DNA from 2 places in the Sulfitobacter sp. 1A13353 genome. Region 2 is predicted to be linked to the other one. Evidence: riboswitches for the same ligand, from Rfam matches in the RefSeq annotation. Region 2 holds a riboswitch; the other holds the start of a gene.
The links. A riboswitch is a leader RNA that binds a small molecule or an ion and turns the genes downstream of it on or off. The one in region 2 is predicted to bind thiamine pyrophosphate.

Region 1 (10,284 bases), on a different contig from region 2:
AGCTGGCGTTTCAACTCCAGCTTTTCGATCCCGTGGCCGTGCAGCGCCGTCTCGATGTCGAGGTTGATGATGCTGGTAGCCGGGCAGCCCGAATAGGTCGGTGTGATGGTGACGACCAGCGTGTCGCCCTGCCATGCCACATCGCGGATGATGCCCAGATCGGTGAGCGAAATCGCCGGGATCTCGGGGTCCGGGATCGCGGAGAGCCACGCCCAGACCGTCTTGACCGACGGCTTCTCGCCGCGGGCGGGGCCGCGCGAGGGGGACCCGCGCACCACCCCCGGCACCGGCGCGGGGGCGGGCCGGCTGTGGGGGGCGGGTTTCACCATGTGGCGTCCGGGTAGGCGCGTTGCAGCCACTGCATCTGGGTCAGCATATGGCCCAGATGTTCGCTGTGCCGCGCGCCGCTTTTCCCGCCCCTATGGGCAAAGTCGTCCTCGGGCTTACTGAGGGTCGCCGCCGCCAGCGTGTCGCCGACCAGTTGGTCGTAGCTTTTGCGCATGCTCGCCGGATCGGGGGCGATACCGGCTTCGGCCATGGCGGCGTCAACATCATCGCTGATGAACATCTCACCCACATAGGGCCAAAGCAGGTCGAGAGCCGCCTGCATCCGGCGGTGGCTTTCCTCGGTCCCGTCACCAAGGCCGATCACCGTGTCGGAGGACCGCTCCAAATGATAGGTCACCTCTTTCGCCGATTTTTCGGCGATGGCGGCGATCTCTTTGTCGCTAGAGTCGATCAGCGCGGTCAACTGCGCCAAATGCCATGCGTCGAACAGGAACTGCCGCATCATGGTCTGGCCGAAATCGCCGTTGGGCTGTTCCACCAGCAGGACATTGCGAAAGTCCCAGACATCGCGGTGAAAGGCGAGCTTGTCGGCGTCGCGGCCTGCGCCCTCGACCTCGCCCGAGAGTCCCAGCCAAAGCTGGGTCTGGCCAATCAGGTCGAGCGCTACGTTCGCCAGCGCGATGTCCTCTTCCAGCACCGGCGCCACGCCGCACCATTCCGAGACGCGGTGCCCGAGCACCAGCGCGTTGTCACCCATGCGGCAGAGGAATTCGAACTTGGGATCGGTGCTCACATCGCCCCCACTTCGTCGGGAATGTCGTAGAAGGTCGGGTGGCGGTAGACCTTGTCGTTCGCCGGCTCATAGAGCGCGCCCTTCTCCTCGGGCGAGGAGGCGGCGATGGCGCTGGCTTCGACCGCCCAGATGCTCACGCCCTCGTTGCGGCGGGTATAGACGTCGCGGGCGTTCTTGATCGCCATTTCCGCATCCGCCGCATGCAGGCTGCCGACATGGCGGTGGCTCAGCCCGTGCTGGCCGCGGATGAAGATTTCCCATAGGGGCCATTCGGTGGGCCGTGCGTCGCCGTGGGGGGCGGCTTCGGTGCCTTTGTATTCGCTGGATTCAGGGCTGCTCATGTCGCTTACTCCGCTGCCATTTGTCTGCTGCGCTTCTTCTCGGCGTGGGCCAGAAGCCCCTCGCGCACCCAGCGGCCCTCGTCCCAAGCCTTGTTGCGCGCCGCCAGCCGTTCGGTGTTGCAGGGGCCGTTGCCCTTGAGCACCTGGAAGAACTCTTCCCAGTCCGGTTCGGCAAAATCGTAGTGGCCGGTCTCTTCGTTGAACTTCAGCGTCTCGTCGGGGATCGTGAGGCCGAGGTATTCGGCCTGCGGCACCGTCTCGTCGACGAACTTTTGGCGCAGCTCGTCATTGGTGTTCATCTTAATCTTCCACGCCATTGACTGCGCGGAATGGACCGAATCCTTATCCGAGGGGCCGAACATCATCAGCGCCGGGAACCAGAAGCGGTTGAGCGCGTCCTGCGCCATCTTGCGCTGGGCGGGCGTGCCATTGGCCATCTTCATCATGATGTCGAAGCCTTGGCGCTGGTGGAAGCTTTCTTCCTTGCAGATGCGGACCATGGCACGGGCGTAGGGCCCGTAGGAGGTGCGCTGCAGCGGCACCTGATTCATGATCGCGGCACCATCGACGAGCCAGCCCACGGCGCCCATGTCGGCCCATGTCAGCGTGGGATAGTTGAAGATCGAGGAATACTTCATCTTCCCGGAAAGGAGGTCGCGGGTCATCTGGTCGCGGGTCACGCCCAGCGTTTCCGCCGCGCAGTAGAGGTAGAGACCGTGGCCGGCCTCGTCCTGCACCTTGGCCAGAAGGATCGCCTTGCGCTCCAACGTCGGCGCGCGGGTGATCCAGTTGCCTTCCGGCAACTGGCCCACGATCTCGGAATGCGCATGCTGTCCGATCTGGCGGATCAGGTTCTTGCGATAGCCGTCGGGCATCCAGTCCTTGGGCTCGATCTTGCCGCCCGCGTCGATGCGTTCCTGAAAGGCGCGCTCGTCGGGGTCCATCTCGTCGAGGGATTTGACGCCCTTGCCAGTGGATTTGATCATCTGTGCATACATCGGTCCGTTCCTTTCGAGGAAAGAAGTGTCAGCCTGCGTTTTCGAGGATCAGGGCAACGCCCTGACCCACGCCCACACACATGGTACATAGCGCGTATTTGCCGCCCGTCCGCTTGAGCTGCAGCGCCGCCGTCATCACCAGACGCGCGCCGGACATGCCAAGGGGGTGGCCGATTGCGATGGCGCCGCCGTTGGCGTTCACATGGGGTGCGTCGTCCGGCACGCCAAGGGCGCGCAGCGTGGCGAGGCCTTGGCTCGCGAAGGCTTCGTTAAGCTCGATCACATCCATCTGCTCGATCGTGAGGCCCGCGCGGTCCAGCACCTTGCGCACCGCAGGGATCGGGCCGATGCCCATAACGCGTGGCTCGACGCCCGCCGCGGACATGGCGACGACGCGGGCGATGGGGGCAAGACCGTGGTCCTTCACGCCCGCCTCAGAGGCCAGCAGCATTGCCGCAGCACCGTCGTTCACGCCCGAGGCATTGCCGGCAGTAACGGTGAGATCCGCGCCGTTGATGCCGCGCAGCTTGCCGAGTTTTTCCAGCGTGGTGCCGGGGCGGGGGTGTTCGTCGCTGTCGACGACGATATCCTCGCCCTTGCGCTGTGGAATGGTGACCGGGGCGATCTCCTCAGCAAAAATGCCTTTCTCGGCGGCGGCGGCATAGCGTTCCTGGCTGCGCGCGGCGAAGGCGTCCTGATCTTCACGCGACACGTCATAATCGGCGGCGACGTTGTCGGCGGTCTCGGGCATGGAATCCACGCCGAACTGCGCCTTCATCTTCGGGTTTACGAAGCGCCAGCCGATGGTGGTGTCATAGACGGCGTTGCTGCGCGAAAAGGCGGTTTCGGCCTTGGGCATCACGAATGGCGCGCGCGACATGCTTTCGATCCCGCCGGCGATGGCGAGGTCCATATCGCCCGCGCGGATCGCCCGGGCGGCGGCGCCCACGGCGTCCATGCCGCTGGCGCAGAGACGGTTGATCGTGGCACCCGGTACATCGACCGGCAGACCGGCCAATAGCGACGCCATGCGTGCCACGTTGCGGTTGTCCTCGCCCGCCTGATTGGCGCAGCCCATGATCACGTCATCGACCCGCGCCCAGTCGACGGAAGGGTTCCGCTCCATCAGCGCCTTCAACGGCACGGCGGCCAAGTCATCGGCGCGAACCGAAGAGAGGGCGCCGCCGTAACGGCCAATGGGGGTGCGCTGCGCGTCGCAGATGAATGCCTGCATGGGGGTCTCCTGTTGTTGCACCGCAATCTACACATCGGGGCGATTCGGTTCAATCAAAATGTTACGGAAAGAAAATAGGGTACGGATTTTGGTAACACGTCATCGCGCTGTCACCAAAGCTTTGCCAAAGAGTCACGCAGCTGTCGGCCATCTGTCACGCATCGGGGGTTCTGTGCCGCCATCGCCACCCTCAGAGGAAGCTCACGATGACCAAACTGATCCGCCCGACCCGTCGCGCTGTGCTGGCGGGCTCCACCGCCTTTGCCGCAAGCCTTGCCATGCCCAGCCTTAGCCGTGCGGCCTCGCGCCCGATGTTTACCCATGGGGTGCAATCGGGCGATGTCGACACGCAGTCCGGCATGATCTGGACCCGGACCGACCGCCCGGCGCGGGTGAAGGTCGAAATCTCCACCACCGAAAGCTTTGCCAACGCGCGCCAGCTTGCGCCGATGAACGCCCTGCCGAACCACGATCTGGCGGTGAAACGTCTGGTCGAAGGGCTGCCCTCGGATCAGGATATCTTTTACCGCTTCACCGCCGCCGATCTGAGCGACATCAACGCCACCTCCGAGCCGATCATCGGCCAGTTCCGCACCGCGCCCACCGCGCGCCGCGACGTGCGCTTTGCTTGGTCCGGTGACACCGCCGGTCAGGGCTGGGGCATCGACGATGAGGGCATGCGCACCTATGCGACCATGGCCAAACACCGCCCCGACTTCTTCCTGCATTCCGGTGACACCATCTATGCCGATGGCCCGCTTGAGGATGAGGTCCAGCTTGACGATGGCACGATGTGGAAGAACACCACCATCATCGACGAGAAACGCAAGGTGGCTGAGACGCTGGACGAATACCGCGGTCAGTGGAAATACAACCTGATGGACGCCCATGTGCGCGAGATGAACGCCCATGTGCCGACCTTCATGCAGTGGGACGACCATGAAGTCGTGAACAACTGGTCCTCCTCGCGCAGCCTGATGGAAGACGACCGCTATAGCGAGAAGTCGATCCATGTCCTCGCCGCCCGCGCTTCGCAGGCCTTCCATGAGATGACCCCGCTGCGCATCACCCCCGCCGAGCCGGGCCGGGTCTACCGCAAGATCAACTACGGTCCGATGCTGGATGTCTTCTTCCTCGACCTGCGCAGCTACCGGGGGCCGAACAGCGAGAACATGCAGACCGAGATGTCGCAGGCCACCGATATCCTCGGGGCCGAGCAGATGGCATGGCTCAAGCGCGAGCTGACCAATTCGGCGGCCACATGGAAGATCATCGCCTGCGACATGCCCATCGGTCTGGTCGTCGGCGGCGGGGCCGAGGCGGTCGCCAATGGCGACAATGGTGCCGCCAAGGGCCGCGAGCAAGAGATCGCGGGGCTGCTGCGTTTCATCAAGACCGCGCAGGTCGACAACGTGGTCTGGTTCACGGCGGATGTGCATTACACCGCCGCGCATTACTACAACCCCGACAAAGCGCAGTTTCAGGACTTTGACCCGTTCTGGGAGTTTGTCTCGGGCCCGCTGCACGCCGGCACCTTCGGCCCGAACGAATTGGACGGCACCTTTGGCCCCGAGTTGAAATACGTCAAAGCGCCCGAAGAAGGGCAGGTGAACCTGCCGCCCTCCGCCGGTCTGCAATTCTTTGGCTTGGTCGATATCGACGCCAAGACCCAGCAGATGAAAGTGCGCCTGATGGACCGCGCCGATACCGAGCTCTACTCGGTTACGCTCGACCCCAAGGGCGCGGCGATCTAAGCGCCCTCTGCATGGCACAGCCAGAGGATCGCCCGGAAGCGGGCGATCCTTTTCGTTTCAGTAGTCGACGCCGCGCTGTGCTTTGATGCCCGCTTTGAACGGGTGTTTAACCTCGGACATTTCAGTTACCAGATCGGCATAGTCGCAAAGCTCGGGCCGGGCGTCGCGGCCTGTCAGCACCACGGCGGTGCGCTTGTCGCGGGCGTCAAGCCCGGCGATCACGTCTTCGATTTTGAGGTATTCGTAGCGGATGGCGATGTTGATCTCATCCATCACCACAAGGTCATAGTCGCCGCTCTCCATCATCTCGCGCGCCTTGCCGAATGCGGCCTCGGCGGCGGCGATGTCGCGGTTGCGGTCTTGGGTGTCCCAAGTGAAGCCTTCGCCCATCGTGTGCCATGTCACCTCGTCCAACCGTTCAAAGAACAATCGTTCGCCGGTTTTCCATTTGCCCTTGATGAACTGCACCACGCCGACGCGCTGCTTCCAGCCAAGCGCGCGTACCACGACGCCGAAGGCGGAAGAGGATTTGCCCTTGCCCGGGCCGGTATGGACCAGCACCAGACCCTTGTCCGGGTCTTGCAACTCGGCCACCTTGGCGCGCTGTTCGGCCTGACGCTGCTGCATCTTTTCCTTGTGATCTTTCGGATCCGCGTCGCTCATCGGTCATCTCCTCTATCCGGTTTCGGGGCACCATAGGGAGAGGCCGGGCCGGGCGAAAGCCCGCATTCGATCACGCTTTGGGATCGGTGACAGATCGCGCCTTGCCACGCTCCATCCCCAACTGCCGCTCGCGCCAGATCACCAGCGCGCCCGCGCTGATCACCAACGCCGCGCCCGCCAGCATCATCATCGTGGGCAGTTCGGCAAAGAAGACATAGCCCAGCAAAATGGCGAAAAGCATCGAGGAGTAGTCATAGGGCGCCAGCATCGAGGCCGAGCCGAAGCGATAGGCCGAGGTAATCAGGATTTGCGCCACCCCGCCGATCAACCCGGCGAGGACCAGCAGGCCAAAGGTTTGCAGATCGGGGATGACCCAGCCGAAGGGCAGGGTGCAAAGCGCCAGCAGGGAGGCAGTGCAGGAGAAGTAAAAGACGATTGCGGCGGTGTCTTCGTTCTGTACCAATTGGCGAATGTGGATCTGCACGAGGCTGCGCACCATCGTCGCCATCAGGATCAGCAACGCGCCGATGGTGGCTGTCTGCTCCATCGTGCCGATGCTGGTGAAACGCGGCCAGAGGATGATCATCACCCCCACCAACCCGATCGCCACAGCACTCACGCGGATCAGGCGGATTTTCTCGCCCAGCAACACGGCGGCGAGGATGACGGTGAAAATCGGTGTGGCAAAACCGATGGCCGTGACCTCGGGCAGGGGCAGCAGGCCGAGGCCGGTAAAGGTCAGCCCCATCGCCGTGGTGCCGAACAGCCCGCGCCAGACATGGCCCATCGGGTTTTGCGTCTTTAGCCCGCTCTTCAATTTGCCGCGCTGTGCCAGCCAGATCAGGATCACTGGAATGGCAAAGAAGGAGCGGAAGAAGACAGACTCCCCGGCGGGAACCTCGTCGGCCAGCGATTTGATGATCGCGGACATGCAGGTGAAAAGCAGGATCGCCGTGATTTTCAGTCCGACACCAAGGGCGGGGCGGGCGGAGAAATCATCGACTTTCATGCTTTGATCCTCACGCCTCGGGGCCAATTATGCCGCGGTTCTGGCCAATCTGTCCGCGATGCAGCAGCAGGTGATCCAGCAGCACGCAGGCCATCATCGCCTCGCCCACCGGCACCGCGCGGATGCCGACGCAGGGATCGTGACGGCCCTTGGTGATGATCTCGGTCTCTTCGCCCTGTTTCGTGATCGTGCGCCGCGTGGTCAGGATGCTGGAGGTCGGCTTCACCGCGAAACGCAGCACCACATCCTGCCCGGTGCTGATCCCGCCCAAGATGCCGCCGGCGTGGTTCGAGGAATATTCCGGCCCATCGGGTCCCATGGTGATCTCATCGGCATTCAATTCGCCGGTCAGCATCGCCGCCGACATGCCCTCGCCGATCTCCACGCCCTTGACGGCATTGATGCTCATCATCGCGGCGGCCAGATCGGTGTCGAGCTTGCCATAGACCGGCGCGCCGAGGCCCGCAGGCACGCCGCGCGCCGTCACTTCGATGATCGCGCCGACGCTGCTGCCCGATTTGCGCAGCCCGTCGAGGTAGTCGGCCCAGTCCGCCGCTGCTTTGGCATCCGGCACCCAAAAGGGGTTTTGGTCGATCTGGTCCCAGTCAAAGGCATCGCGGTCGATCTTATGCGGCCCCATCTGCACCATGTAGCCGGTGATCTGAAGCTCCGGCGCCAGCGCCTTGATCGCCTCACGCGCCAGACCGCCCGCCGCCACCCGCGCGGCGGTTTCCCGGGCCGAGGAACGGCCACCCCCGCGATAGTCGCGGATGCCGTATTTTTGGAAATAGGTGATGTCGGCGTGACCGGGGCGGAACTTGTCCTTGATGTCGCCGTAGTCTTTGGAACGCTGATCGGTGTTCTCGATCATCAACTGGATCGGCGTGCCGGTGGTGACCCCTTCGAAGGTGCCCGACAGGATCCGCACTTCATCCGCTTCGCGCCGCTGAGTGGTGTATTTGTTCTGGCCCGGTTTGCGCTTGTCGAGCCAATGTTGAATCATGCCCTCGTCAATCGGCACGTCGGGGGGGCAGCCGTCGATGGTCGCCCCAAGGGCGGGCCCGTGGCTCTCGCCCCATGTAGTGACCCGGTAAAGATGGCCAAAGCTGTTGATCGACATGGGCGGACCTCCTGTTGTCAAACCCTTAGCCGGGCCAGCGCCCTGCCTCAAGGGGATTTGCCTTGCCAATTGTGCAGGTCCGATCTACCCCTGACGCTACCTCGGGGGGCCTTTGGGCTGAGATGTGCATGCTGTGCGGACCCGTTGAACCTGAACCGGTTAACACCGGCGGAGGGAAGGTCAGGACAGACATCCACCTTTTACCTTTCGCCGCAAAAGGAGGATGCGATGAAGTATCTTACACTTGCTGCGGGCGTCATGGGCGCATCGGCCGCATGGGCCGAGACGCCTGAACTGACGGTCTATACCTACGACAGTTTCGTCACCGAATGGGGGCCGGGCCCGGCCATCGAAGAGGGGTTCGAGGCCCACTGCGGCTGCGATCTGAAATTCGTCGGCATGGGCGACGGTGCGGCCTTGCTGGCGCGGCTCAAGCTTGAAGGCGCACGGTCCGACGCGGATATCGTGCTGGGGCTGGACACCAGCCTTGTCGCCGCCGCGAAAGAGACCGATCTGTTTGCGCCGAGCGGGTTGCAGGCCGACTATGACCTGCCGATCACTTGGGAAGACGAGGTCTTCGTGCCCTATGACTGGGGCTACTTCGCCTTTGTCCACGGCACCGATCTGGGCGCGCCCGGTAATTTCAAAGCGCTGGCCGAAAGCGATCTGAAAATCGTGATCCAAGACCCGCGCTCCTCAACGCCCGGTTTGGGCCTGCTGATGTGGGTCAAAGCGGCATACGGCGACGACGCACCTGAGGTTTGGGCAGGACTGGCGGATAACGTCGTGACCGTGACCAAAGGGTGGTCCGAAGCCTACGGACTCTTCCTCGAAGGCGAAGCCGATATGGTGCTGAGCTACACCACCTCTCCGGCCTATCACCTGATCGCGGAGGAGGACGACAGCAAGACCGCGGCGCTGTTCGACGAGGGCCATTACATGCAGATCGAAGTGGCGGGGAAGCTCGCCGGGTCGGATCAGCCGGAACTGGCGGATCGGTTCTTGCAATACCTCGTCTCTGATGCCGCGCAATCGGTGCTGCCGACGACCAACTGGATGTATCCCGCCGTGACGCCCGAAGGCGGTCTGCCCGCAGGGTTCGAGGGCATGATCCAGCCCGGCAAGGCGCTGTTGGTACCGAACGGCGAGGTCCCCGCGCTCCGTGAGGAGGCTTTGGACGAATGGCTGACCGCGCTGTCGCGTTAAGCGGCAAGACGGGGCTTTTCGCCGCCGCGCTGGTGGCGGGGCTGATCCTTGCCGCTTTGGTCGCCGTTTTCGCGGCAGCCGATGTGGGCGCAGGGCTTGGCCCGGCGGATTGGGCGGCGGTGCGGTTTACCGCGACGCAGGCGGTCTGGTCGGCGGTGCTTTCGGTGCTGCTGGCCGTGCCGGTGGCGCGGGCCTTGGCGCGGCGGCGGTTCTGGGGGCGTGGGGCGCTGATCACGCTGCTGGGCGCGCCTTTCATTCTGCCGGTGATCGTGGCGGTGCTGGGGCTGCTGACCGTCTTTGGCCGCTCGGGCGTGCTGAACCAGTTTGGCGCGGCTCTTGGCCTGCCGCCGGTGTCAATCTACGGGCTGCATGGCGTGGTTCTGGCGCATGTCTTCTTCAACCTGCCGCTTGCGACGCGGCTTTTGCTGCAAGGCTGGCAGAGCATCCCGTCCGAGCGGTTTCGGCTCGCGGGGCAGCTCCAGATGACGCCGCGGGCGCTGTTTCTGGCGCTGGAATGGCCGATGCTGCGGCAGGTGCTGCCCGGTGTGGCGGCGCTAATTTTTGTGATTTGCCTGACCAGTTTCGCCGTGGCGCTGACGCTAGGCGGTGGGCCGCGGGCGACGACGGTTGAATTGGCGATCTATCAGGCCTTTCGGTTTGACTTTGATCTGGGGCGCGCCGCGCTTCTGTCCGTGGTGCAGCTTGTTCTGGCTGGCGCAGCGGCGGTGGCAGCGCTTTGGCTGATCCCGCCGATCAGCTTGGGCGGCGGGTTGGACCGCCCCCTGCGCCGCTGGGATGCGCGGGGCGGCGTGCAGCGAGCGTTGGACGGGCTGGTGATCGCGCTCGCCGCGCTGTTCTTGCTGCTGCCGCTGGGGGCC
Region 2 (10,284 bases):
GGCCTGAGCCACCACCAGCATCGGGCGCAGCAGCCAGCGCGCGCGGCGCGAGAGGGTCAGCAACAGCGCGGTCTCAATGCCGAGGAAAATGCCTAAGCTTAGGCCCAGCGCAAGATTGCCCGCCGACCACAGCGCATTCTGCCAGAGCAGCGCGGCATTCCCGCCCAGCGCTTGCAAGACAAGCCAAGGTCCCGGCAGGATGAAACGCGGCACGCCGCTGAGGGTGACAACAAGCTGCCATATCGCGACGGCGAGGGCGAAGCAGACCATGCCACGCCATAATTTATGCAACGTAGATACCATCAGGCGATCTGCGCGGGTGAGGCCAGCCCCATGCGGCGCAGCAGATCGGCTTGGGCGGCGAGGGTCTCGAGGGCGTCGATCCGGCGGGGTGGCGGCGTTTTGGGCAGGGGGCAGGGGGCGGCCCCATGGCGGCTCACGATCCAAGCGTGATCGGCGAGCCTCAGGGCCTCCGCCGGGTCATGGGTGATCAACACGACGGTTCGCCCGCAAAGCAGCCGCGCCGCTAGATCCTGCATTTTAAGGCGGGTCACCACATCGAGGGCCGAGAACGGTTCGTCCAGCAGGACCACGGGGCGGTCTTCGTAAAGCGTGCGGGCAAGGGTGACGCGCTGGCGCTGACCGGCGGAAAGCTGGGCAGGTTTGCGGCGCAGCTCCGCGCGAAGCCCGACCTCGGCCAAAAGTGCTGCGGCGCGGGCAGGGTCCGCCCGTTCTCCGCGCAGCCGGGCGGGGATGGTGACATTCTCAACCGCATTCGCCCAAGGCAGCAGTTGATCGTCCTGCGCCATCATCGCAACACGGGGGGCGAGGGGACGGTCGTCATCCGTAGCAATACGGCCCTCCAGCCGGGCCACAGTGGGCAGACCCGCAAGCAGACGCAGCAGCGAGGTTTTTCCCACACCCGAGGGGCCGAGCAAGACGTTCCATTGCCCGGCCTTGAGGATAAGATCGAAATGGTCGATCAAGAGGCCCGCAGCGCCGTGGAGCGCGCCCGATAGATGCACCGTAGGGGCGGTCATGTTGCTGCGGGCGACAGGGCCATGTCCCAAAAGCCAACCTCAAGGGCGGTGGCCGTGTTGAAACGCTCTTGCAAGGTCTTGGCTCGGGGCAGGGTTTGCCAGCTTGCGCCCAGACGCCGCTCTAGCCCCCCGTCGATCAGCGCGCCGACATCGCGGCACAGTGCTTGATACTCTTCACCCCCATAAACCGCGCACCAATCGGCATAGGGGCCGTCATTGCCCCGCAGGGCCAACCCAATCTCACCATAGCCCAGAACGCAGGGGGCGAGGGCGGCCATCAGGTCAAGGAAATCCCCGGAATAGCCCGCCTCCAAAACATAGCGTGTATAGGCGAGGTTGCCGGGGGCCTCTGCCGTGGCCTCAAGCGTGGCGCGGCCGATGCCATGGCCTGCGCAGGTTTCCACATGGAGGGGCATCTCCACATGCACGAGCGCATGGACCGTGGCACTCGCAGCGGCCATTTCATCCAGCGTTTCCGCCTTGGCCGCGGCAAGCGCCCAAGCGCGGGCGAAGTGAATCAGGAAAACATAGTCCTGCCGCAGGTAATGCAGATAGCTGGCCTGTGGCAGACTGCCGTTGCCCAACTGTTCGACAAAGTCATGGCGGGTATAGGCCCGCCAAGTCTCTCCGGCGCCACTGCGCCATGCTGCGAAGGCCTTGCCGTAATCGGGCGCCGTCATGGTTTCGCCTGCGCCGTGACGTCGACCACCAGATCGGCGGCGGGGATCACGGTTTCCACCACGCCGCTTTCCTGCATGAAGGTCTCGAACCGGTCATAGCGCCCGTGGTCCACCGCGGCGGGGCGGGTGGCGAAGCGCGGCCATGTGTCTTCCCATGCGCGGGTGTTCAGCTCGTTGCGCAGCTCGGCGTCGGAGGCAAAGAAGACCTCTCCGCTGGCGGCCGGATCATTCACGATATCGGCGGCGGCCCGTTCGGTGGCACGCAGGAAGCGGGCGATCATGTCGCGGTCCATCTCTTCGGCATGGGCGACGTAGATCAACTCGTCATAGGCGGGCACGCCCTCGGCTTCGGGGTAGAAGCAACGGCCCTCATAGCCTTCGATTTGCATCTGGTTCAGCTCGAAATTGCGGAATGCGCCGATTACTCCGTCGACTTGTCCCGACATTAGCGCGGGCGAGATCGACCAGCCGATGTTGATTTGCTCGACCTCGGCAGGCGCCACGCCATTGTGGCTCAGCATCGCATCCAGCAGCATCTCTTGCACGCCCGCCACGGCGAAACCCACCTTTCTGCCCTTCAGGTCCGCCATCTCCTGCACCGGCCCATCGGCTCGGACGACGAGGCAGGTGAGCGGGGTTTCGACCAGCGTGCCCACACGGCGCAGGTCCAACCCCTCGCGCTGGGCGAGATGCAGTTCCGGCTGGTAAGAGACTGCCAGATCGACCCGGCCCGCCGCCACCATGCGCGGCGGCTCATTCGGGTCGGCGGGGGAGACGAGTTCGACTTCCAGCCCCGCATCGGTGAAATAGCCCTTCTCCTGCGCTAGAATGATCGGCCCGTGATCGGGGTTCACGAACCAGTCGAGCATGACGGTCATTTTGTCTTGGGCCACGGCGGGGGCGGCGATCAGCGTAAGGGCAAGGGGTGCGAGTATGTTTTTCACGGAATGGCTCCAATAGATTGTTTGTTCGGGGAAAAGGTCAGGCATCGGGCAGTGCGATCAGGGCGATCTCGCCCGGCCAGCGTGCGCGGAGGGTGTTGGCCGCGTGATGCGCGCGCAGGCCGGTGCGGCAGGCAAGCACAATGCGCGACGTATCGGGCGGCAGCGTCAGGTCAGGCAGCGCCTCGGGCGGGACATGACGGGCTTGGGGTGAGAAAGGCGCAGGCGCTTCGGCGCGCAGGTCAATGACCATATCGCGCGGGGCGATCTGGCTTTCAGCGATGAAACGCGCGGTGGGTGCAGGCTCGGGCGCATTGTCAAAGCGAAAGCCCGACATGCGCCATTGCGCGGTATCCCAAGTCAGGAGTTGCCCGAGCGGGGAGGGCGACAGCCCCAGCAGCACCGACAACGCCATCTGCGCCTGTGCCGCGCCGATCATCCCGACCACGGGCCCCAAGACGCCCGCCGTGTCACATGTCGCTGCCGTCTGCGGCAGGTCAGGGAAGACGGCGCGGAGCGAGGGAGCACCCCCGCAGAAACCACCGACATAGCCCGACAGCCCAAGGGCCGAGGCTGAAATCAGCGGTTTGCCCTGCGCGCGGGCTTCGTCCGACAGGGTCAGGCTGGCGGCGAAAGTGTCGGCGCAGTCGAGCGCGATATCGCAGTCCGCCAGCAGGGCGGGCGCATTGGCGGGGGTGAGCCATTCGGCACGCGGGGCAAGCGTCACCTCGGGGTTCAGCGCCGCCATCGCCTCGGCGGCGGCACGGACCTTGGGCCTGCCGATATCGTCCATCCGGTAGAGCGGTTGGCGGTGCAGATTGCTCAAGGCCACCTGATCGCCGTCGACCAATGTGATCCGCCCGACACCGGCCCCGACGAGATATTGCAGCACAGGCACCGCCAGCGCTCCGGCCCCGACGACCAGCACATGCGCCGCCGTGAGCCGCGCTTGCCCCCCGGCACCGACCTGCGGCAGAACGGTCTGGCGGACATAGCGGCTCATGCCGTCACCTCAAGCCATTCGCGCACCCGCGCTTCGGGGTCTGCGTTCAGCGTGATATCCGTGACCGCCGCCACCGTATCGGCCCCGGCGGCAAAGGCCCCCGGCGCACGGGCGACAGACATGCCGCCGATGGCGCAAAGCGGAATGTCCCCGATCCGCGCCTTCCATTCCGTCAGCCGGTCGAGGCCCTGTTCGGTCCATTTCATCTTTTTCAGAATGGTCGGATAGACGGGGCCGAGGGCGATGTAATCGGGGGCGAGGGCCAGCGCGCGGTCAAGCTCGGCATGGTCATGGGTCGACAGGCCCAGCTTCAGCCCGGCGGCGCGGATCGCGGGGATGTTGGCACTGTCCAAATCCTCTTGCCCCAGATGCAGCCAATCGGCCCCCAGTTCAATCGCCAGTTGCCAATGGTCATTCACCACCAGCAGTGCGCCGTGCTGGCGGCAGAGGTCGAGCGCGGTGGTGATCTCGGCGCGCAGCACCTCTTCGGGCGCGTCCTTGATGCGCAGTTGCACCAGCTTCACGCCCAAGGGCACGGCCCGCGCGACCCATGCGGCACTATCGAAGACGGGGTAGAAACGCGGCAAGCTCATAGCCAAGCCTTTCCGATGACGGGGGTGGAGGGCACGGCCATGTCGCGCTGGCCCATAGGGCCGGAAGCGGCGGCAAGCGCGCCCGCGCGGCAGGCCAGCGCAAAGGCTTCGGCCATGGCGGCGGGGTCGCGGGCCTCAGCCACGGCGGTGTTCAAAAGCACCGCGTCGAACCCCATCTCCAACGCCTGTGCCGCATGGCTGGGCAGGCCGAGGCCCGCGTCGATCACCATGGCCACATCGGGAAATGCTGCCCGCAGACTGCGCAGCCCGTGCAGGTTGTTCAGCCCCAGCCCCGAGCCGATGGGCGCACCCCAAGGCATCAGCACCCGGCAGCCCGCATCGACCAACCGCGCGGCCAGCACCTGATCCTCGGTGGTATAGGGGAAGACCTCGAAGCCATCGGCGCAGAGCGCCTCGGCAGCCTCGACCAGCCCGAAGGGGTCAGGTTGCAGCGTGTCGGCATGGCCGATGACCTCGAGCTTGATCCAATTGGTGCCAAAATACTCCCGCGCCATCTGCGCCGTGGTGATCGCCTCGCGCGCGGAATGGCAGCCGGCGGTGTTGGGCAGCAGATGCACGCCCAAGCCGCGCACCATGTCCCAAAACGCCTGTCCTGCGCCTTGTTCGCGGCGCAGCGAAACCGTGGCGACCGGCGCGGCGCTTTGGCGAAAGGCAGCCTCCATCACTGCGGGCGAGGGGTAGCGCGCGGTGCCCAGCATCAGCGGCAGGGGCAGGGTGGTGCCGTAGAAATCGCGCATCGTTCAGCCCCCCTGCATGGCGCTGAGCACTTCGAGCCGGTCGCCGTCGCTCAGCATGGTCTCGCCCCGCGCGCCTGCGGGAACGAAGCTGCCGTTGAGGGCGGTGGCGACTTTCGCTTCGCCCCAGCCCAGCTCTGCCAATGCCGCGTCAAGCTGCGCGGCGGTGACCTCACGCGTCTCGCCGTTCACTTCAATCTTCACGGAATAAATCCCCCGTTGTCGCTGTTGCCAGAAAGCCCGCAGCCTGTTCGGCCAAGGCGGGCGCCATGAGAAAACCGTGCCGGAACAATCCGTTCAGATGCAGCACCGCCCCGCGCTGCACGATGCCGGGCAGGTTGTCGGCGAAAGCCGGGCGCAGGTCGGCGCCCATCTCGATGATCTCGCCCTCGGCAAAGCGCGGGTCGAGCGCATAGGCGGCTGAGAGCAGTTCCAGCGCCGAGCGGGCGGTCATGCCGCTGCGGCTGGCGCTTTCGATCTGGGTCGCGCCCAGCATGTAGATGCCTTGCCCGCGCGGCACGACGTAGAGCGGATGGCGCGGGTGCAGCAGGCGGATCGGGCGGGTGAGGGCGATCTCAGGCGCGCGCAGCAGGATCATCTCGCCGCGCACGGCACGCAAACCGGGCAGAGCGTCGCGGGCCACCATGCCGCGGCAGTCGATCACCGGGCCTGTGACCTCCGAAGGGGTGAGGGCCGTGGTCTTAACCGTCACGCCCTCGGCGGCCAGCGCATGGGTCAGGTCTTGCAGCGCTTGGCGCGGGTTCAGATGCGCTTCCTCGGCAAAGAACAACCCGCGGCGATGGCGCCCGGCGAGGTCCGGCTCACAGGCCGCGATGGCTTCGGCGTCGCAGTCGCTGTGGCCTTCGGTGCGGGCGGCGAAACGCTGCAATTCCGCGCGGTCCCGCTCGGGGGCGAGGACCAGCGTGCCCCGATGGGTGACTTCCGTGATCTTCCCCCATAGCGCCGCGGCACGCCGCCCATGGGTTACCACCGCAGGCTCGCTCAGCGCGCCTTCGCAAAAGGGGGCGAGCATGCCGCCCGCCCACCACGAACAGCCGTGCGGCCCGGGCGGGCCTTTGCGGTCAACGAGCCTTGGCCGCAGCCCCTGCGCCAGACAGGCCCGCGCGGCCCAGAGCCCTGCCACGCCCGCGCCGATGATCGTGACATCACTCATGGGGCCAAACGCCGTGAAAATGATGCACCGGCCCGTGGCCATGGCCGATGTTGAGGGCGTCCGCCGCGGCAATGGCGCGTTGCAGATAGCTATGGGCGGCTTCCACCGCCTGCGGCAGAGGCTGGCCCCGCGCCAGACCGGCGGCAATGGCGGCAGAGAGCGTGCAGCCGGTGCCATGGGTGTTCGCCGTCTGCTGGCGGGGCGCGGAAAGGCGCAGGGTGTCGGCCTCGGAAATCAGCAGATCGACACAGGTCTCGCCCTTGCCATGGCCGCCCTTCATCAGCACCGCGCGGGGGCCGAGCGACAGCAGCGCGCGGCCCTGCGCGAGCATGGTGGCCTCGTCGGTGGCTTCTTCTGTGTCCAGCAGCCGTGCGGCCTCGGGCAGGTTTGGCGTCAGCACATAGGCGCGGGGCAGCATCCGGTCGCGCAGGGTTTTGACCGCTTCGGCAGAGAGGAGCGCATCGCCGGATTTCGCCACCATCACCGGGTCGAGCACAATGGGCGCGGCGCAGTCGGCCAGCTCCTCGGCCACGGCGGAGATCGTGGCCGGGTCGCCCAACATGCCAATCTTGACCGCGCCGATGGCCAGATCGCCAAAGACCGCCGCCATCTGCGCGCGGATCATCGCAGGCGCGATCATGGCGACCGCGGTGACGGCGCGGGTGTTCTGTGCGGTCACGGCGGTGAGCACGCTGGCCCCATAGACGCCAAGCGCGCTGAAGGTCTTGAGATCGGCCTGAATCCCCGCCCCGCCGCCGCTGTCGGACCCCGCAATCGTTAGTGCTTGAAACGCCATTCGGCCCCCCATTCGTTAGATGGGCCGAGGGCATGGAGATACGGGGTAAACGACCGCCCGGATGGGCCGATGCTTGCTTCCGTTCCCTACGCCGGTACGACCCGGATCAGGTTCGATGGGTCGGTTTTCACCTCTCAGCCTTGCGGCACCCCAACGGATTTCCGGCAGGCTAGCGAGGGGCGTTCAGAGGGTCAACAGGGGATCGGTTATTTATTGGTTTGCTTTTTATATCATGTAGTTGCGGTGTGTACCTCATGCATTGCATGAGGATTCGTTAATGAAAATCCCGCGATTTGGGGATCACCTTGGCATCGCGCGGGTGGCCGTGCATGGCCACCTGACCGGGCAGCGGATGGGTTGGGTGATCGCCGCGCGTCGTGATGCCGGGCATCGGTGCCTCCGATAGTGCTGCCAGCCGGTCAGAGCGGTTCTCAAGCCGCTCGGCCACCACGTGTATCACCCGCCCGTCGGTCTGCACGCGCCCCTCCACGACCAGAAGCCGCGACGACATGATCGTGGGGCGGTAGAGCTTGAACATATTGGGCCAGATCACGAGGTTGGCGACGCCAAATTCATCCTCCAGCGTGATGAAACACACCCCCTTGGCGCTGCCGGGTTTCTGGCGCACCAGCACCAGCCCCGCCAGCTTTACCCGCCGCCCGTGGCCCATGCGCGAAAGGTCCCGGGCCGAGGAAAACCCCTGCGCCGCAAGGCTCCCGCGGTAGAAGGACATCGGATGCGCCTTCAGCGACAGGCGCAGCGTCTGGTAGTCGGCCACCACCTGCTCCGCCTTCGGCATCACCGGCAGATGCACCTCCGGCTCCGGGCCGCGGGCCGAGGCTTCGACATGGTCGAAGATCGGCAAGGCGGGCGCGTCGCGCAGCCCTTGGGCCTGCCAGAGCGCTTGGCGCCGGTCGATCCCCATGCTGCGCATCGTATCGGCGGCGGCGAGCTGGCGGATCGCCTTGGCATCCAGCCCGGCGCGGCTCTTGAGGTCTTCGACATCCGCGTAAGGCGTCTCGCGCCGGTCCATGATCCGCGCGCCCGCCTTTTCCTGCAGGCCGTCCACCATGCGCAGCCCCAAGCGCAGGGCAAAGCCCTCGCCACAAGGCTCCAGCGTGCAGTTCCAGTCCGAGAGGTTCACGTCCACGGGCCGCACCTCGACCTGATGTTCACGCGCATCGCGCACGATCTGCGCCGGCGCGTAAAACCCCATCGGTTGCGAGTTCAAGAGCGCGCAGGCAAAGGCCGCCGGGTAGTGGCATTTCATCCATGACGAGACATAGACCAGCTTGGCGAAACTCGCCGCATGGCTTTCGGGGAAACCGTATTCGCCAAAGCCCTTGATCTGGTCGAAGCAGCGCTGCGCGAAGACCGGATCGTAGCCGCGTTTTGTCATGCGGCCCACCATCTTGTCCTGCAGCTTCTCGATCGTCCCGCGCGAGCGGAAGGTGGCCATGGCCTTGCGCAGCTCGTTCGCCTCGGTCGGGGAAAACTGTGCCGCGTCGATGGAGATTTTCATCGCCTGTTCCTGAAAGATCGGCACGCCCAGCGTCCGGCTGAGGATGCTGAAAAGCTCGTCCTGCGGATAGGCTGGGCCGGGGGCGGGGTAGACGACGCTCTCCAACCCCTGACGGCGGCGCAGATAGGGGTGGACCATGTCGCCCTGAATGGGGCCGGGGCGGACGATGGCGACTTCGATCACCAGATCATAGAAGACGCGGGGGCGCAGTTTTGGCAGCATGGCCATCTGCGCGCGGCTTTCCACCTGAAAGACACCAAGGCTGTCGCCGCGGCAGAGCATGTCGTAGGTCGGTCGCCCCGTGGCGTCGTCCTCGTGATCCTCCACCGGCACCGTGGCCAGTTCCAGCGGGCGGTCGTAATGCGCCTCGATCAGGTCGAAGCACTTGGCGATGCAGGTCAGCATGCCGAGCGCGAGGATATCGACCTTGAAGATCTGCAGCGCGTCGATGTCGTCCTTGTCCCATTCGATGAAACTGCGCTCGGGCATGGCGCCGTTGCCGATGGGCACGATCTCGGTCAGGGGGCGCTCGGTCAGGATGAAACCGCCGACGTGCTGGCTCAGATGCCGCGGCATGCCGATCATCTGGCTGGCCAGCGTCAGCACCATACGCAGATAGGGGTCCGACAGGTCCAGCCCCGCCTCGCGGGCGCGGGCGTCGTCCATCTCGCCCTCGAAACTGCCCCAGACGGTGCCGGCGAGTTTTGAGGTCACGTCTTCGGACAGCCCCATCGCCTTGCCGACCTCGCGGATGGCCGAGCGCGGGCGGTAGTGGATCACCGTGGCGCAGAGCCCGGCGCGGTGGCGGCCGTATTTGCCGTACATGTACTGGATGACTTCCTCGCGCCGCTCGTGCTCGAAATCGACATCGATGTCGGGCGGCTCGTCGCGTTCCTCGCTGAGGAAGCGCTCGAAAAGCAGGTCATGCACCGCCGGGTCGACCGAGGTGATGCCAAGGCAAAAGCAGACGGCGGAGTTGGCCGCCGAGCCGCGCCCTTGGCAGAGGATCGGCGGCTCAGCCTCCTCGCGGGCGAAGCGCACAATGTCATAGATGGTCAGGAAATAGCGGGCGATCTTCTTGGTCTCGATCAGGGCGAATTCCTTCTCGATGGTCTTTTTCACCGCCTCGGGCACGCCCTCGGGGTAGCGCCGCGCGGCGCCCTCCCATGTGAGACGGGCCAGTTCCTCCATCGGGGTGCGGCCTTCGGGGACGATCTCATGGGGGTATTCATAGGCCAGATCGGTGAGGCGAAATTCGATCCGGTCGGCAAGGCGGCGCGTCTCGGCGATGGCATGGGGCCAGTCGGCGAAGAGGCGCACCATCGCCTCGGGGGATTTCAAGTGGCGTTCGGCATTGGCGGCCAGAAGATAGCCCGCCTTGGGCACGATCACCCCCTCGCGGATCGCCACCATCACGTCCTGCAACGGGCGGCGGTGGCGGGCGTGGTAAAGCACATCGTTGGTGGCAAGCAGCCTCAGCCCATGGGCACGGGCCAGCGCATCCAGCCGGTTGATCCGCGCCCGGTCATCGCCACGGTAGAGGAAGCTCGCGCCGATGTGGCGCATCCCCGGCAGCGCTTTCAGCAGCCGCGGCAGGCCCGCGGCGAAGAGGTCGAGGTTCTCGGGCGGCATGACGATGAGGTGCAGCCCTTCGGCGTGGCCTTGCAGCATCTCCAGCGTCAGATGGGTCTCGCCCTTTTGCTGCCATTCCCCGTCCACCGATTGCATCTTGCCCGCCGAGAGCAGCGTCGAGAGCCGCGCATAGGCGGCGCGGTCCTGC

Region 1: another riboswitch for thiamine pyrophosphate. It lies ahead of thiB (thiamine ABC transporter substrate binding subunit); the one in region 2 lies ahead of thiD (bifunctional hydroxymethylpyrimidine kinase/phosphomethylpyrimidine kinase).

What each region holds. Positions count from the first base shown of each region.
Region 1 covers NZ_JBIFFS010000001.1:247,939-258,222, reverse strand. Annotated here, with positions in the region: gene paaD (1,2-phenylacetyl-CoA epoxidase subunit PaaD) at 1-329, opposite strand, end outside; gene paaC (1,2-phenylacetyl-CoA epoxidase subunit PaaC) at 323-1,045, opposite strand; gene paaB (1,2-phenylacetyl-CoA epoxidase subunit PaaB) at 1,078-1,422, opposite strand; gene paaA (1,2-phenylacetyl-CoA epoxidase subunit PaaA) at 1,428-2,420, opposite strand; gene pcaF (3-oxoadipyl-CoA thiolase) at 2,449-3,654, opposite strand; gene ACGYLO_RS01270 (alkaline phosphatase) at 3,861-5,408, shown strand; gene cobO (cob(I)yrinic acid a,c-diamide adenosyltransferase) at 5,466-6,071, opposite strand; gene ACGYLO_RS01260 (DMT family transporter) at 6,142-7,080, opposite strand; gene aroC (chorismate synthase) at 7,091-8,200, opposite strand; TPP riboswitch at 8,293-8,394, shown strand; gene thiB (thiamine ABC transporter substrate binding subunit) at 8,429-9,406, shown strand; gene ACGYLO_RS01245 (thiamine/thiamine pyrophosphate ABC transporter permease ThiP) at 9,382-10,284, shown strand, end outside.
Region 2 covers NZ_JBIFFS010000005.1:249,097-259,380, forward strand. Annotated here, with positions in the region: gene ACGYLO_RS14130 (ABC transporter permease) at 1-270, opposite strand, end outside; gene ACGYLO_RS14135 (ABC transporter ATP-binding protein) at 303-1,040, opposite strand; gene ACGYLO_RS14140 (TenA family protein) at 1,037-1,720, opposite strand; gene ACGYLO_RS14145 (ABC transporter substrate-binding protein) at 1,717-2,664, opposite strand; gene ACGYLO_RS14150 (HesA/MoeB/ThiF family protein) at 2,702-3,664, opposite strand; gene ACGYLO_RS14155 (thiamine phosphate synthase) at 3,661-4,257, opposite strand; gene ACGYLO_RS14160 (thiazole synthase) at 4,254-5,015, opposite strand; gene thiS (sulfur carrier protein ThiS) at 5,019-5,216, opposite strand; gene ACGYLO_RS14170 (FAD-dependent oxidoreductase) at 5,206-6,186, opposite strand; gene thiD (bifunctional hydroxymethylpyrimidine kinase/phosphomethylpyrimidine kinase) at 6,179-6,982, opposite strand; TPP riboswitch at 7,049-7,145, opposite strand; gene ACGYLO_RS14180 (error-prone DNA polymerase) at 7,257-10,284, opposite strand, start outside.